2 regions of the Enterococcus sp. AZ177 genome follow, and region 2 is predicted to be linked to the other one. Evidence: a T-box and tRNA genes for the amino acid it is inferred to sense, from the RefSeq annotation. Region 2 holds a T-box; the other holds one or more tRNA genes.

Region 1 (6,839 bases), 1.3 Mb from region 2:
CATATCGCGAACCACTTCATTCGGAGCATCAAAACCAAATGGGGCGGGATTACCAGTATTAAGTTTCAAAATACGAATGCCTTCTTCATGCATTCTGTCCGCTTCTTCTAAAACTGGACCACGTACATCATAACTGACTCCATCAAGTTTGTTAGATTTTTCAAAATTTCTCATACTGTATCCCTCATTTTCAAAATTTATATACTTAAAGTTACGCCACCTAGAAAAAAAAAGCAATGGAAAATTGCAAATTTTCAAAAAAAGAGTCTCACTATTCGATAGACGTATTTTTATTTGTCTGGAAAAACTTCCTATTAACCTTCTTACTAAAATAAAAAGCAGCCACTTATATATGTTTGAATACCCTTGCTTCATAAGGAAGAAAAATCGTGTGTTGGTGAATGATGTGATATTCAAACTATACAACTGTGAGTCCCTACTCTATCTGAACGTTTTTGGTAAGTCTGCTAAAGGGAATTCTTTGAAAAAATTGACGATAACCATAAAACACTCGTTCGTGAAACAAGAATCATAAACAAATAATTCTGGGGGTTTGGGTAAGTAAAGTTTGTAAGAACTATAGACCAATGCTTCATTCTCTATTCTTAGCTTGATCACTTCTTTGTAAAAAATTCAAACCGGAATTTGGATCTATTGATTTTGACTAATACATTGATCTATTGCTTATTTGGATTGATAACCATCCAGGGGTTTCTCTTTAAAAACAGCATATTCTTCTGCTGTCCATTTTATTGACTTGACCCAGATAAATCCAATACTTAATTCTTTGAGATAATCCAATTTTGAGCGGATTCCATTTATGTCCACAATCACGTCGTTACTTGTATCCATGAAACTTGCTAGATAGATTTGATAACCAACTGCTACTTTCCACCATACACGTTTGATTGTCATCTCTATCACCTCTAATTTTTTTCTTCTTTTGGCATAGAATAGTAATAGCTTTGTACAAACTTATCTTACCAAATTAAATTTAAATAGAAACTATTTTTAGAACCTAGTACTTTACTTAGATTATTCATATTTTTAAAAGACAACCAGTACTATAAACTGCTTTAGAATCCATCATATTAGTCTTCTTTTATTTTGAAATTTTCTACGATCCCTCTTCTCTACTGTTATCTATTTTATATGAAAATAAGTGGATCCTTACAGAATATATGCTTTGTCATAGGAATAGGTGGATAATCAAAACCTCCAGTGAGAACTGGAGGTTTGCTCTTCGGCTGAAAGCCTCTTTTACCGGCCACGACCTAAAAGGCCTTCTGATCGGGTCTCCCTCACGCACCACTTCTTCTCGCTGATTCTAAAAGAATTTCATTTTTTATTTTTTGCTATTTTTATTACCTGTGAACGGATCATACTCCTCAAACAACGTCAGCTGATCTGCTATATGATCTTCCTGAACTTGATTGCGTATATATTCTTCTATTTGTTTTTTGTTTCGGCCAACGGTATCGACATAATAGCCACGACACCAAAACTTACGATTGCCGTATCGATACTTTAAATTCGCATGTCTATCGAAAATCATTAAACTACTTTTTCCTTTTAGGTAACCGATAAAACCCGAGACACTTAATTTCGGTGGAATACTGACCAACAAATGAATGTGATCTCAACATGCATTTGCCTCGATGATGTCGACGCCTTTTCTTTCACATAAAAGTCGAATGATTTCTCCGATACTTTTCTTGTATTTGCCATAAATGATTTGGCGACGGTATTTTGGCGCAAAGACGATGTGATACTTACATTTCCATACGGTGTGTGATAAACTTTGATTGTCCTTTTTCATAAAGGAACCTCCTTTAATGTTGATGATACGGTCGGGAAACCTATATCAGTTTAACATTTTAGGGGGCTTTTTTATTACCTCGCTGGAAGCTCTATGGAACCACCCGCATAGCAGGTGGTTTTCAGAACACACAAAAAGAACCCTAAACCTATATATAACAAGGTTTAGGGTTGAACTATGCGGCCAAGAAGACTCGAACTTCCACGGGGTTGCCCCCACCAGCCCCTCAAGCTGGCGCGTCTGCCATTCCGCCATGACCGCATTTATATCATAACTAAGTATATGATAAAATATGCTTTAGCTTTTGTCAATCGTTCAAAATTTTACTTTTCCACAAATAGATGATCATCGTTTGTACCTATACTCGTATACCTGACAAAGCTTATCATATGATTTGCTCACTTTTTTAGGAATTTCAACTGATCCAATATAATTCATTCCTTTTGGTCCATATCCATTATCGTCATTTCTAAGTCGGGGAATTTCACCTAGAACTAATGAAAGAAAATAGTCTTTCGTCCACAATCCATTAAGTTGGTTTTCTTCAAAAATAATCTTGTCCTCAATTGACTTTATATAAGGAATAACTGGAACATAATTGGTGAAACTAGCTTTTGTCTCTTGCCATTCCTTTTCAAAAGTCGCTTTAATTCTTCTTTGTAAAATGGGGTCTTCCAATAATAACACAGACTTCGGCCTCAGCCCTTCCTTTTTCATCTTATTTAGTGAAAAGCGAGCATTTTCACCAGAATTAGTTGAGGTCGTCTCCGTTAAAAAGAGTTCCTTACCGAAGTGATACTTTTGTTTAAAATACTCTAGGTACATGTCAGTTTCACTTACCTCACTAACCTTGATACCGATATTTTTAAGATTTTTCTGTAAAAAGGGCGTCGCATGCCCAATACCGCCAACAATCATGAATTCAGAGGCTGTTCCTTGTTCATACAATTGAATAAACGCATCTGCCAAATAAGGCAAACTGTTGCCAGCTAAGATAGCAAGGTCATACTTTTCTGTTATTTGTTCTTGTGCAGCTAAGTAATCAATGACTGTATTCCAATGTTCGATCATCATGCTCCTCTATTCTTTTACTTGATTTAACACAATACCGCCTTTTCTATTAAAAAGAAAAAGCGGCATCATATCCTTTTTATATGCTCGAATTGATTTCTACTAGCCTACCATGACATTTTCCGCAAACATAGCGTTGAAGGTTGATTCTCCGTTTTCGTAAAATCAATGTTTGACATTTTTCACACTCATACTGGTGGTATGACTGTGGTTTTTGATCCACTAGAGGACGTACATAGCGACTTCCTCCAGTTTGTTTTAATAACAATTTAAATTCAGCATCTTTATGTTGATACCCTTTACCTTCTAAATGCAGATGATAATGGCATAACTCGTGTTTGATCACATTGATCAACTCTGTTTCCCCGTAAATCTCGAAAACTTTTGGATTAAAATCAATGTTATGCGAGTTTAAATGATATCGACCACCTGTTGTTCTCAGACGTCGGTTAAAAAAAGCGTGATGCTGAAACTTTTTGTCAAAAAATGCTAAAGAAATTGATTCCACCATTGCTTGCAGTTGGGTATCTGATAACTCTTGTTTTGTTGGTTTTCCTTCTTTAGGAAAAGGTTTCAACGTTATTCTTTCCTTTCAGCTTGCGGTAACATCGTTAAACTGATGCGCCCTTTCTTCTTGTCGACTGCTTCCACCCACACAGTCACAACATCTCCTACAGCAATAATATCTGTTGGGTGTTTAACAAATTTTGTACTAAGTTTTGAAATATGCACTAAACCATCTTGTTTCACACCGATATCAACAAAAGCACCAAAATCAATCACATTTCGGACTGTACCTTGAAGCTCCATACCAGGTTTTAGGTCTTCCATCGATAAGACATCTTTTCTTAAAAGAGGCGCTGGCATTTCATCACGCATATCTCTTCCTGGTTGAACTAATGCTGCAACGATATCTTTTAGGGTTTCACTCCCAACAGATAATTCCGTTTCTAATTGTTCCAATGACAATCCCTTGATCTGTTGAGCCGCTTGCCCCGAACCAAGCTCTCCTAATTGAACCTTGGCTTTTTCTAAAATTGCTTTGGCAACGTCATAGCTTTCCGGATGAATCCCTGTGTTATCCAAAATATTTTTTCCATTTGGAATCCGTAAGAATCCAATGGCTTGTTCGTAAGCTTTTGGTCCTAATCGAGGCACTTTTTTGACTTGATTACGAGCAGTAAATGCACCATTTTCGTCACGATAAGCCATTAAGTTTTGAGCAGTTGTTTTATTTAAACCAGAAATATGTTGTAACAGTTGCGGACTGGCAGTATTTACATCAACCCCAACTTGGTTAACAGCTGTTTCTACAACAAAATCCAATTGTTCTGCTAAACGTTTTTGTGAAACATCATGTTGATATTGACCGACACCAACCGCCTTAGGATCGATTTTTACAAGTTCAGCTAAGGGATCTTGTAACCGTCTAGCAATGCTGACCGCACTTCTTTCTTCTACTTGCAAATCAGGAAATTCGGCTCTAGCCACGTCACTTGCTGAATAGACAGATGCCCCCGCTTCATTCACAATCACATAGAAAACATCTCGTTTGATTTGTTTTAATTGTTCTGCAACAAATAACTCTGACTCACGACTGGCAGTTCCATTACCAATCGCTACCATTTCAACTTCGTATTCTTCTATCAACTTGGTAAACGTTGGTCCTGCTGCTGCGCGTTTTTCACCTGAAGCGGGCTTGTGTGGATAAATAACTTGAATAGCTAACACTTTACCCGTTGCATCTACAATCGCCAGTTTGCATCCCGTTCTGTAGGCCGGGTCAAAGCCTAGTACAACTTTGCCTTTCAAAGGTGGTTGCAATAAGAGATTACGTAGGTTCTCACCAAAAATCTTGATTGCTTGCTCATCTGCTTTTTCCGTTAACTCATTACGAATTTCACGCTCGATTGCTGGACCAATAAATCGTTTGTAGCTATCTAAATAAGCTGTTTCAACATAAATGGCAGTTGGAGATTGTTTGTTAATGCCAATCAACTGACGTTCTAAGTATGAATTAATTTTTTCTTCTTCTACTAAAAGAGCAACTTTTAAGATATCCTCTTTTTCGCCACGGTTTGTAGCTAAGACTCTGTGAGAAACAATTTTGCTAACAGGTTCAGAAAAATCATAGTACATTTCGTAAACCGCTTTTTCATCTTTTTCCTCATCTTTCACGGTGCTAACATATTGACCATGTTTAAAGGTAAAATCACGAATCCATGTACGGAATTTAGGCTCATCAGATACTCTTTCAGCAATGATCTCATGTGCTCCTTGCAATGCTTTTTCTGCTGTATCTATTTCTTTTTCAGCATCAATATATTTTTCTGCCTCAGCTACAACATCCGCTTGAATTGGAAAACTCATTAACCAGTCTGCTAAAGGTTCTAGTCCTTTTTCTTTAGCGATCGTTGCTTTAGTCCGGCGTTTTTGTTTGTATGGGCGATATAAATCTTCAACTTGCTGCATTTTTGCCGCTTTTTGAATTGATTTAGCCAACTCATCCGTCAGTTTTCCTTGTTCGTCGATTAAACGAAGAACCTCTTCTTTGCGCTTTTCTAAATTACCTAAATAAGTATAACGTTCTTCGATTTCACGAATTTGCACTTCATCTAAACTATCTGTCATCTCTTTACGATAACGAGCGATAAAAGGAACAGTGTTTCCTTCACTTAATAGAGTCAACACTGTTTTTATTTGTTTTGTACGATACTCCGACAATTCTTTCTGAAGTAAATCAACTACTTCTTGGTTATAAGCTTCTGCCATATTTACATACCTCTCTTCATTAACATACTGTTTCATTTTAGCATATTTTCTTGCTGAAATATAGGACGAGTCCAAAGCTTAGCTAGTCTTTACTCGTTCTGAAAAAATACAGTTGTTTAAAAATCAGGTTGCCAAGGGCCGTTTAAATTTTGATATTTAATATCTTGTACGATTCCATTTTTATCGAAAATCACACCATGAACAGAACCACCAAAAACTCCTCCTCCATCAATCCCGATCTTATTGTCCGATTGCCATAAATCAGTCGTTTCCATATCCCCGTGGAGCATAGGTGTGATGGTATGACCAAAAACGATTTTTTTCTCAGTATGATTTTTGCCTTGATGAAATGCTTCTCTTATCCAGATAAAATCATGGGGACTTGTTTCATGCCAATCTTTTTTCGTTAAATCGATACCGGCATGAACAAATAGATACTCTTCCCACTCAAAATACAGTGGTCGTTCCATTAAAAATTCAATCAACTCTTTATATCGGCTACGAATCAACATACTGATCTCTGTTGGAGAATATTCTTCTGTCGCGCCTTTGTGCAGCAAGCTTTCCATCGTCTCTTTGCCACCATTTCGAACATAACTAGTAAACCAATCTTCTGGTTTGTTTAAAAACTGAAGAAAGTACTCTTCATGATTTCCTCTAAGATAAACCGCTCCATATTTCTCGACTAACTTTTTTCCGAGTAAAAAACTCTCTTTAGTCTTTGGCCCGCGATCATTTAAGTCACCAATTAATACTAGTTGATGTATCTTCGGATCAAAGTATTGAATCAACTCATTGAACAACTCATATTCGCCATGGATATCACTGATGGCATAAATAAATTTTTTCATTATTTCAGCTCCTTCTCACCATTCATTTTCTCTAGTATAACGCAAGAAACACCTGGTACTTCAGATTATTGATCAAATAAGTCACGATTATTTTTTATTTAGAAATAATTTAAAAATTGAAATTAATTTTAGACTTTTCATGAAAAAAAGAGTAAAATTGCGTAAGTGACACTATGTCATAAAATTAGTAGGAAAGAGCTGAAATTTATGAAGAAAAAAACTATTTTCGGTATTCTTGCCGTTTTGGTTGTCGCCTTGATTATTTTCTTAGTTGTTCAAGGAAATTCAGGAAAATCAAACGCTGTTACTGTTAGAACTGGAGAAGT
Region 2 (6,839 bases):
ACAATCAAATAAGCCGTTTTTTCGTGAGTCAAATAGCCTTCCAGCCAGGTAATTCTTTTGGCATCGAGGTGATTAGTTGGTTCATCTAACAGTATAAGATCATTTTCCTGTAACAGAATTCTTGCCAATGCAACAATTGTTTGCTCACCGCCGCTTAATTCCGAAATTCTTTTTGGTAACAAGTAATTGATTGTTAGTCCATTGGCGATCATCTCTAGTTTGTTTTCCATCTCGTAACCGCCAGCTCGTTGAAATTCTTCTTGTTTTTGACCGTAGCGAGTTACTATTTTGTCTATGTCACATTCTGGACTCATCATTTGCTCTTCCAATTGTATTAATTGATTTTGAATCGTATTCAGTAATGTGAACGTTTCTAATAAATAGTCTTTGACCTTCTGTTCGCAAATGTCCGGTATTTGAGCTAAATAGCCAATTCGTGTATTTTTCTTGCAACTGATTGTTCCTGAATCTATGCTTTCCATTCTAGTAATAATTTTTAAAATGGTCGATTTACCAGAGCCGTTTGTTCCGATCATTCCTATTTTTTCACCTTCATTTATTTGTAAATTTAACTCTTCAAAAAGTGGTTCTGTTCCATAATTTTTAGTTATTTTTTGTAATTGGAGTAACATCTTTGCCTCTTTCTGCCATTCAGACAGATCACCATTAATAAATTTTAGCATACACAAAAAAGCTGAACAATTATCTTCGTTCAACCTTCATTATTTACTATAAAGCTAGAGAAGCTACACTTTTTTGATTAAGACAAGTGAACCCCTCATTGCTACTTCTTCGTTATTTTATGATTCATTCGTTTCAAGTAAATAAGTCTGAATGGTCTGTTTTATTTAATTTTTTATCCCTTTTTGGACACACTTGTCCCTTGAGATAAAAAATTGAAAATAATAACATGACAAAAAGCTAGGTAGCCTATTACATAAGAAAAACCCGTTGTTATTTTTGGCATGTTGACCATTGTACTTATTCACCACCTTCGTCATTTATTAGGATTATTGTAGCATGATAGTTTGATTTGTGCAAAATGTGTTTATTTACTTTTTTTATACTATTTTAATTGTTCCACTAGTTCCCCTATTTGTCGGTCAAATAAACGTGATATAACTGATCAGTTTTCTCTCCTATTCCTATTTATAGCGAAACAGAGACACCGATTTTATGCAGCACCTCTGTTTCAACTATATTTAATTCGCTACAATATTTACCAATTTATCTGGAACAACAATGACTTTGCGTACTGTTTTCCCATCAATAAAGGCTTGAATCTCTTCTGCTGCTAAAGCTTTTTCTTCTAATTTTTCTTTGCTCAATCCTCTAGTAATATTCAGTTTCGCACGAACTTTTCCATTAACTTGGAAAACAACTTCGACTTCGTCTTCAATCAATGCAGCTTCATCAAATGTTGGCCAAGGCGCATTTGTTAAACTTTCTTCGTTTCCAAGGATTGCCCACAGCTCTTCACCGACGTGTGGTGCGATTGGCGCTAGTAATTGAACGAATCCTTCAATATAGTCATATGGTAAAACATCGACTTTATTTGCTTCGTTCACAAAGACCATCAATTGCGAAATTGCCGTATTAAAGTGTAGGTTTTCCATATCTTCTGTCACTTTTTTCACTGTCTGATTATACACTTTAGTCAAACGTCCATCGTTCATTGTCGTGATACGATCACGCATCTTATCATTTTCATCTACGATCAAGCGCCACACGCGATCTAAAAATTTGCGACTACCTTCAAGTCCATTTTCGCTCCATGCAATCGATGCATCTAGCGGTCCCATGAACATTTCATACATTCTTAGTGTATCTGCACCGTATTTTTCGACAACATCGTCAGGATTTACAACGTTTTTCAAGGATTTACTCATTTTGGCTGGTGCTTCTTCAAGCTCTTCCCTTGTTTCAATATTTACCCAAACGCCGTCTTTTTTTTCAACCATGTTAGTAGGTACTAATACACCACGACTGTCACGGAAACTTTGACCTAAAATCATTCCTTGATTGTACAATTTTTGATAGGGCTCTTTTGTTGGTACAACACCGATATCATACAAGAATTTATGCCAGAAACGCGCATATAATAAGTGAAGAACGGCATGTTCCGCTCCGCCAATGTAAATATCAACAGGTAACCAACGCTCTAATTTTTCATAATTCGCTAGTTCATTTTTATTGTGTGGATCGATATAACGTAAATGATACCAAGAGCTACCTGCCCATTGTGGCATTGTATTCGTTTCACGTTTGCCTTTTTTACCCGTTTCAGGATCAATGACATTGATCCACTCAGTAATGTTTGCAAGTGGTGATTCGCCAGTTCCACTAGGTTTGATATCATCTGTTTTCGGTAATGTCAAAGGTAATTCAGATTCTGGAACTGTCGTTGTTGTCCCATCTTCCCAATGAATCACTGGAATTGGTTCGCCCCAATAGCGTTGACGAGAAAATAACCAATCACGTAAACGATAAGTAACTTCTTTTTTACCACAGCCGTTTTCTTCTAGCCATTGGTACATTTTTTCATTCGCTTCATCTTTTGTTAGGCCATCTAAGAAGCCAGAATTGATATGAAGACCGTCACCAGTGTACGCTTCTTCCTTGATATTTCCGCCTTCAATCACTTGAATCATTTCGATGCCAAACTTATCAGCAAACGCGTAATCTCTTTCATCATGAGCCGGTACCGCCATAACAGCACCCGTTCCGTAACTACCTAATACGTAATCGGCGATCCAAATCGGTATTTCTTTGCCATTCACGGGATTGATTGCATAAGCTCCTGTAAAAGCGCCTGTTTTTGTTTTAGATAAATCGGTACGATCTAAATCAGATTTTTTACTAACTTCTTCTTGATAAGCTATCACTGCTGCTTTTTGCTCCGGAGTTGTGATTGCATCAACTAGTTTTAATTCAGGTGCAACAACTAAGTAACTAGCACCAAATAAAGTATCTGCTCGTGTCGTGAAGACGGTGATGCTGTCGTCACTTCCTTTGATTTTAAAATCAACGTTTGCACCTTCAGAACGGCCAATCCAATTACGTTGCATATCTTTAATGCTTTCAGGCCAATCAACTAAGTCTAGATCATCCAATAATCGGTCAGCGTATGCTGTGATTTTTAGCATCCATTGACGCATCGGTTTTCTAACAACATCGTACCCCCCACGCTCGCTTTTTCCATCGATAACTTCTTCATTCGAAATCACAGTTCCAAGTTCTGGTACCCAGTTAACGGCAACTTCTGCTTCATAAGCCAAACCGTGTTCATATAGTTTAGTAAAGATCCATTGTGTCCATTTATAATAATCTGGATCTGTCGTATTGATTTCACGATTCCAATCATAACTAAATCCTAGTGAATTGATTTGACGTTTAAAGGTTTCAATATTTTTTTTCGTAAATTCTGCTGGATCATTTCCAGTATCTAATGCATATTGTTCTGCTGGCAAACCAAATGCATCCCAGCCCATTGGATGTAACACACTGTATCCTTGACTTCTTTTCATACGTGACAAAATATCTGTCGCTGTATATCCTTCTGGGTGACCAACATGGAGCCCTTGTCCTGACGGATATGGAAACATATCCAAAGCATAAAATTTTTCTTTGGTTGGGTTGTCATGAGTAGTAAAGCTGTTATGTTTAGCCCAATATTTTTGCCATTTTTTCTCGATTTTCTTGTGATCGTAACTCACGTTTTTTTCCTCCTATTTAAGTAGCTTTTTATTACTTTTTTCCGTTTTCTTAAATTAATTCTCTACCATTTTTAAGTCATTACTTGGCAGTCATTCAATGATATGTTGATGGCTGTTTCTTTACGCGTCCGGTATTGTTCATCAGCTACTCTGGCAGAGCCAATCGTAGTGATTCACAACAAAAACGTCCTACAGGAAAATATTCCTATAGGACGTGTGATTGACAACGTGGTACCACCTAACTTCGCTTGTATAAATACAAACCTCAGCGTTGTAACGGCCGCCGCCGATTATACTTAATAAAGTTAACTACATCTAACTCATTCAGTAAAATAACTCAAAGGCGAGTTCGAAAGCTTCTGTACGTATTTTCACCAGCCATACGCTCTCTAAAACATGGTTCTTTCTACTATTCCTCTTCACTGTTTACATATCTATCATGTGCTATCATACTACCAAATATTTCAAACAATTTCAATTGTTTTATTTAACTTTCAATTTTTGACCAATATAGATTATATCGTTAGATACCCCGTTCAATTGTTTGATTTTTTGGACGCTTACTCCATATTGTTGAGAAAGTCCCCATAAAGTATCTCCACTTTTTACAGTGTGTGATCCTGCTGTTTCGTTACTACCTTGATTACTAGGTGAACTAGCAGATCCTCCTTGGCCTTTTCTCACAACTAAACGTTGACCTGGGTAAATCACATCTCCGCTTAGATTGTTCCATTGACGCAAGTTTGCAATACTTATGCCATTTTTATTGGCAATCGCCCAAAGTGAGTCACCTGATTTTACCGTGTAGTGACTAGTAGCTGTTCCAGCATTATTTGAGCTACCAGTATTACCAGTTGAGCCACTATTACTACCACTTGTATTCTCTGCACCCTTTTTCACGATCAATTTTTGACCGGGGTAAATAATATCGCCATTTATCTTGTTCCATTGACGTAGATTAGTAATACTTATACCATTTTTATTGGCAATTGCCCATAGTGAATCTCCTGATTTTACTGTGTATGAGGCGTTTGAAGTTCCTGTATTGCCAGAGCTTCCCGTATTACCAGTTGAGCCACCTGCATTACCGCCTGTGTTACCTCCACCAGTATTTCCTGACCCTTTTTTCACGATCAGTTTTTGGCCTGGATAAATGATATCGCCACTTAAATTATTCCATTGACGCAAGCTTGCAATACTTATACCATTTGAATTAGCAATTGCCCATAACGAGTCACCTGATTTTACTGTATAGTAAGAATTCGAGGTTCCAGTGTTGCCAGAACCACCTGTATTCCCGTTTGAACCTCCAGTATTTCCACCAGTGCTACCACCTGCATTACCAGAGCCTTTTTTTACGGTCAATTTTTGACCTACGAAAATGACATCGCTAGAAAGTTTGTTCCAATTCTTGATGCTCGCTATTGACGTGCCATATTTAGCTGACAATCCCCATAAACTATCACCAGCTTTTACAGTATGTGTCACATCTTGATTGCTTGTTCCACCACCTGTATTGCCACTGCTATTGCCACCTCCGGCATTTCCACCTGTATTGCCGCCTACGTTACCAGAACCTTTTTTAACGATTAATTTTTGACCTACATAAATGACATCTCCAGAAAGTTTATTCCAGCTTTTAATATTAGCAATTGACGTGCCATATTTAGCTGACAATCCCCATAAACTATCGCCAGCTTTTACAGTATGCGTCACATCTTGACTGCTTGTTCCGCCGCCTGTATTGCCGCTATTATTGCCACTTCCGGTATTTCCACCTGTGTTGCCCCCGGTATTACCGCTGTTATTGTCGCTACCTGTATTTCCGCCGCCTGATGAAGGCGTATCATATTGAGTTAAATTGTACGTTGTTATGATATTATTAAGTTTGGTATTATAGGTAGGATCAGTTGCATAACGTCCTGTCAGCCAAGCTGTTGCGTCTTTGTAAGAATTCGTGTTGCTTTTCCATGCACCTGAATAATAATAAATCCCTGATTGAAAAGATGTATTTCTTAAGACATACGCATTATCACTAAATGATTCTGAATAAGAAGGATATTTTCTAAAAGTAGCATTTACTTGAACCCACTGTCCATTATAGACTTCCCATGTCAACATGGTAACCGATTGTCCTTGATAACTACCTTTGATTCCGAATAAGTTGTGATTCGGTGCTGCCGATAATGTACTTCTGCCCCAATCACTTTCAAGAATTGCTTGCGCCATCATTACAGAAGCATACAAATCATTTGCTGCTGCAACTGAGCGTGCGTGACCAGAGATGTCAGCAATGAAGGTACTCGGGCTAATACTTCTAGATTGAGGGATTGCTGCTGAACGCATCATAATTTCTGGCATTTTTGATTCTTCCTTTTCAGGAGTTGAAGAATCTGTCGTTACAGTTGATTCAGTTGTCTCAGTACTTTCGATTGTTTCTGATGTATTTAATTCTGATGATTCTTGTGTTTCAGACGTTTCTTCACTGGAAGAGGTCTCAGGTGCTGTCGTCTGAGTTTCTTGCGTCATCGAATCGTTAGAGTCAGTTGTCGTTGGTTGAACGCCTTCTGTATGTGTATTTGTGTCTGAGTAACTTACTTGAGCACTTGAATGTTGATCTTCTGCCGCTTCAGCTATTTTCGGAGCGGCAATCGGGGCAGCAATTGAGGAAACTACAATCGCAGAGCTAAGCACAGTGGTTCCTTTTTTTAGCTGATCATAAGCAAGCTTGTTCTGCTCCGCTTTTCTTCGCTCTTTTCTTGATGTGTTGTACTTCTCCATGATAAGTCCTCCAAATTTTCTAAAAAAACTATTCCTTAATTTTTATTATACCCTTTTTTTAAAGAAAATAGAAATATTTTTTTAGTTTTTCTTTCCAAAATCACACAAAATATTGTTTAACATTTCTTTCTAATTGAATATTTTTATCGATTAGATAATTGATTTTTTCTTTTTCGGCTAGACTAGGTCTCAAGTCTGATGTCGCTCTTTACCTTAGGCTGATTTTTTGACGAAAGACTTGTTATTACGTCTAAAAAAAATTATAGTGGAAAAGGAGAAGCTGACGAATAAAATGAGATGGGGGAAAAAAATGAATAAAGAGCACTTTTTAATCGAACTGAA

Evidence for each region. A T-box is a leader RNA that pairs with one kind of tRNA and senses whether it is charged. The one in region 2 lies ahead of leuS (leucine--tRNA ligase), so its partner is inferred to be a tRNA-Leu.
Region 1: it encodes a tRNA-Leu, which carries the amino acid that the T-box ahead of leuS (leucine--tRNA ligase) is inferred to sense. The anticodon was not compared.

Annotation. Positions count from the first base shown of each region.
Region 1 is NZ_CP172944.1:1,381,718-1,388,556, reverse strand. Features, by position in the region: gene IGJ34_RS06825 (pyridoxal phosphate-dependent aminotransferase) at 1-174, opposite strand, end outside; partial or broken gene IGJ34_RS06820 (hypothetical protein) at 347-915, opposite strand; partial or broken gene tnpA (IS200/IS605 family transposase) at 1,346-1,819, opposite strand; tRNA gene IGJ34_RS06810 (tRNA-Leu) at 1,998-2,080, opposite strand; gene IGJ34_RS06805 (YdcF family protein) at 2,165-2,890, opposite strand; gene IGJ34_RS06800 (SprT family protein) at 2,970-3,467, opposite strand; gene IGJ34_RS06795 (Tex family protein) at 3,470-5,662, opposite strand; gene IGJ34_RS06790 (metallophosphoesterase) at 5,779-6,513, opposite strand; gene IGJ34_RS06785 (efflux RND transporter periplasmic adaptor subunit) at 6,721-6,839, shown strand, end outside.
Region 2 is NZ_CP172944.1:2,689,826-2,696,664, forward strand. Features, by position in the region: gene abc-f (ribosomal protection-like ABC-F family protein) at 1-632, opposite strand, end outside; gene leuS (leucine--tRNA ligase) at 1,203-3,716, opposite strand; T-box leader at 3,922-4,148, opposite strand; gene IGJ34_RS13265 (LysM peptidoglycan-binding domain-containing protein) at 4,200-6,497, opposite strand; gene IGJ34_RS13270 (DUF1700 domain-containing protein) at 6,808-6,839, shown strand, end outside.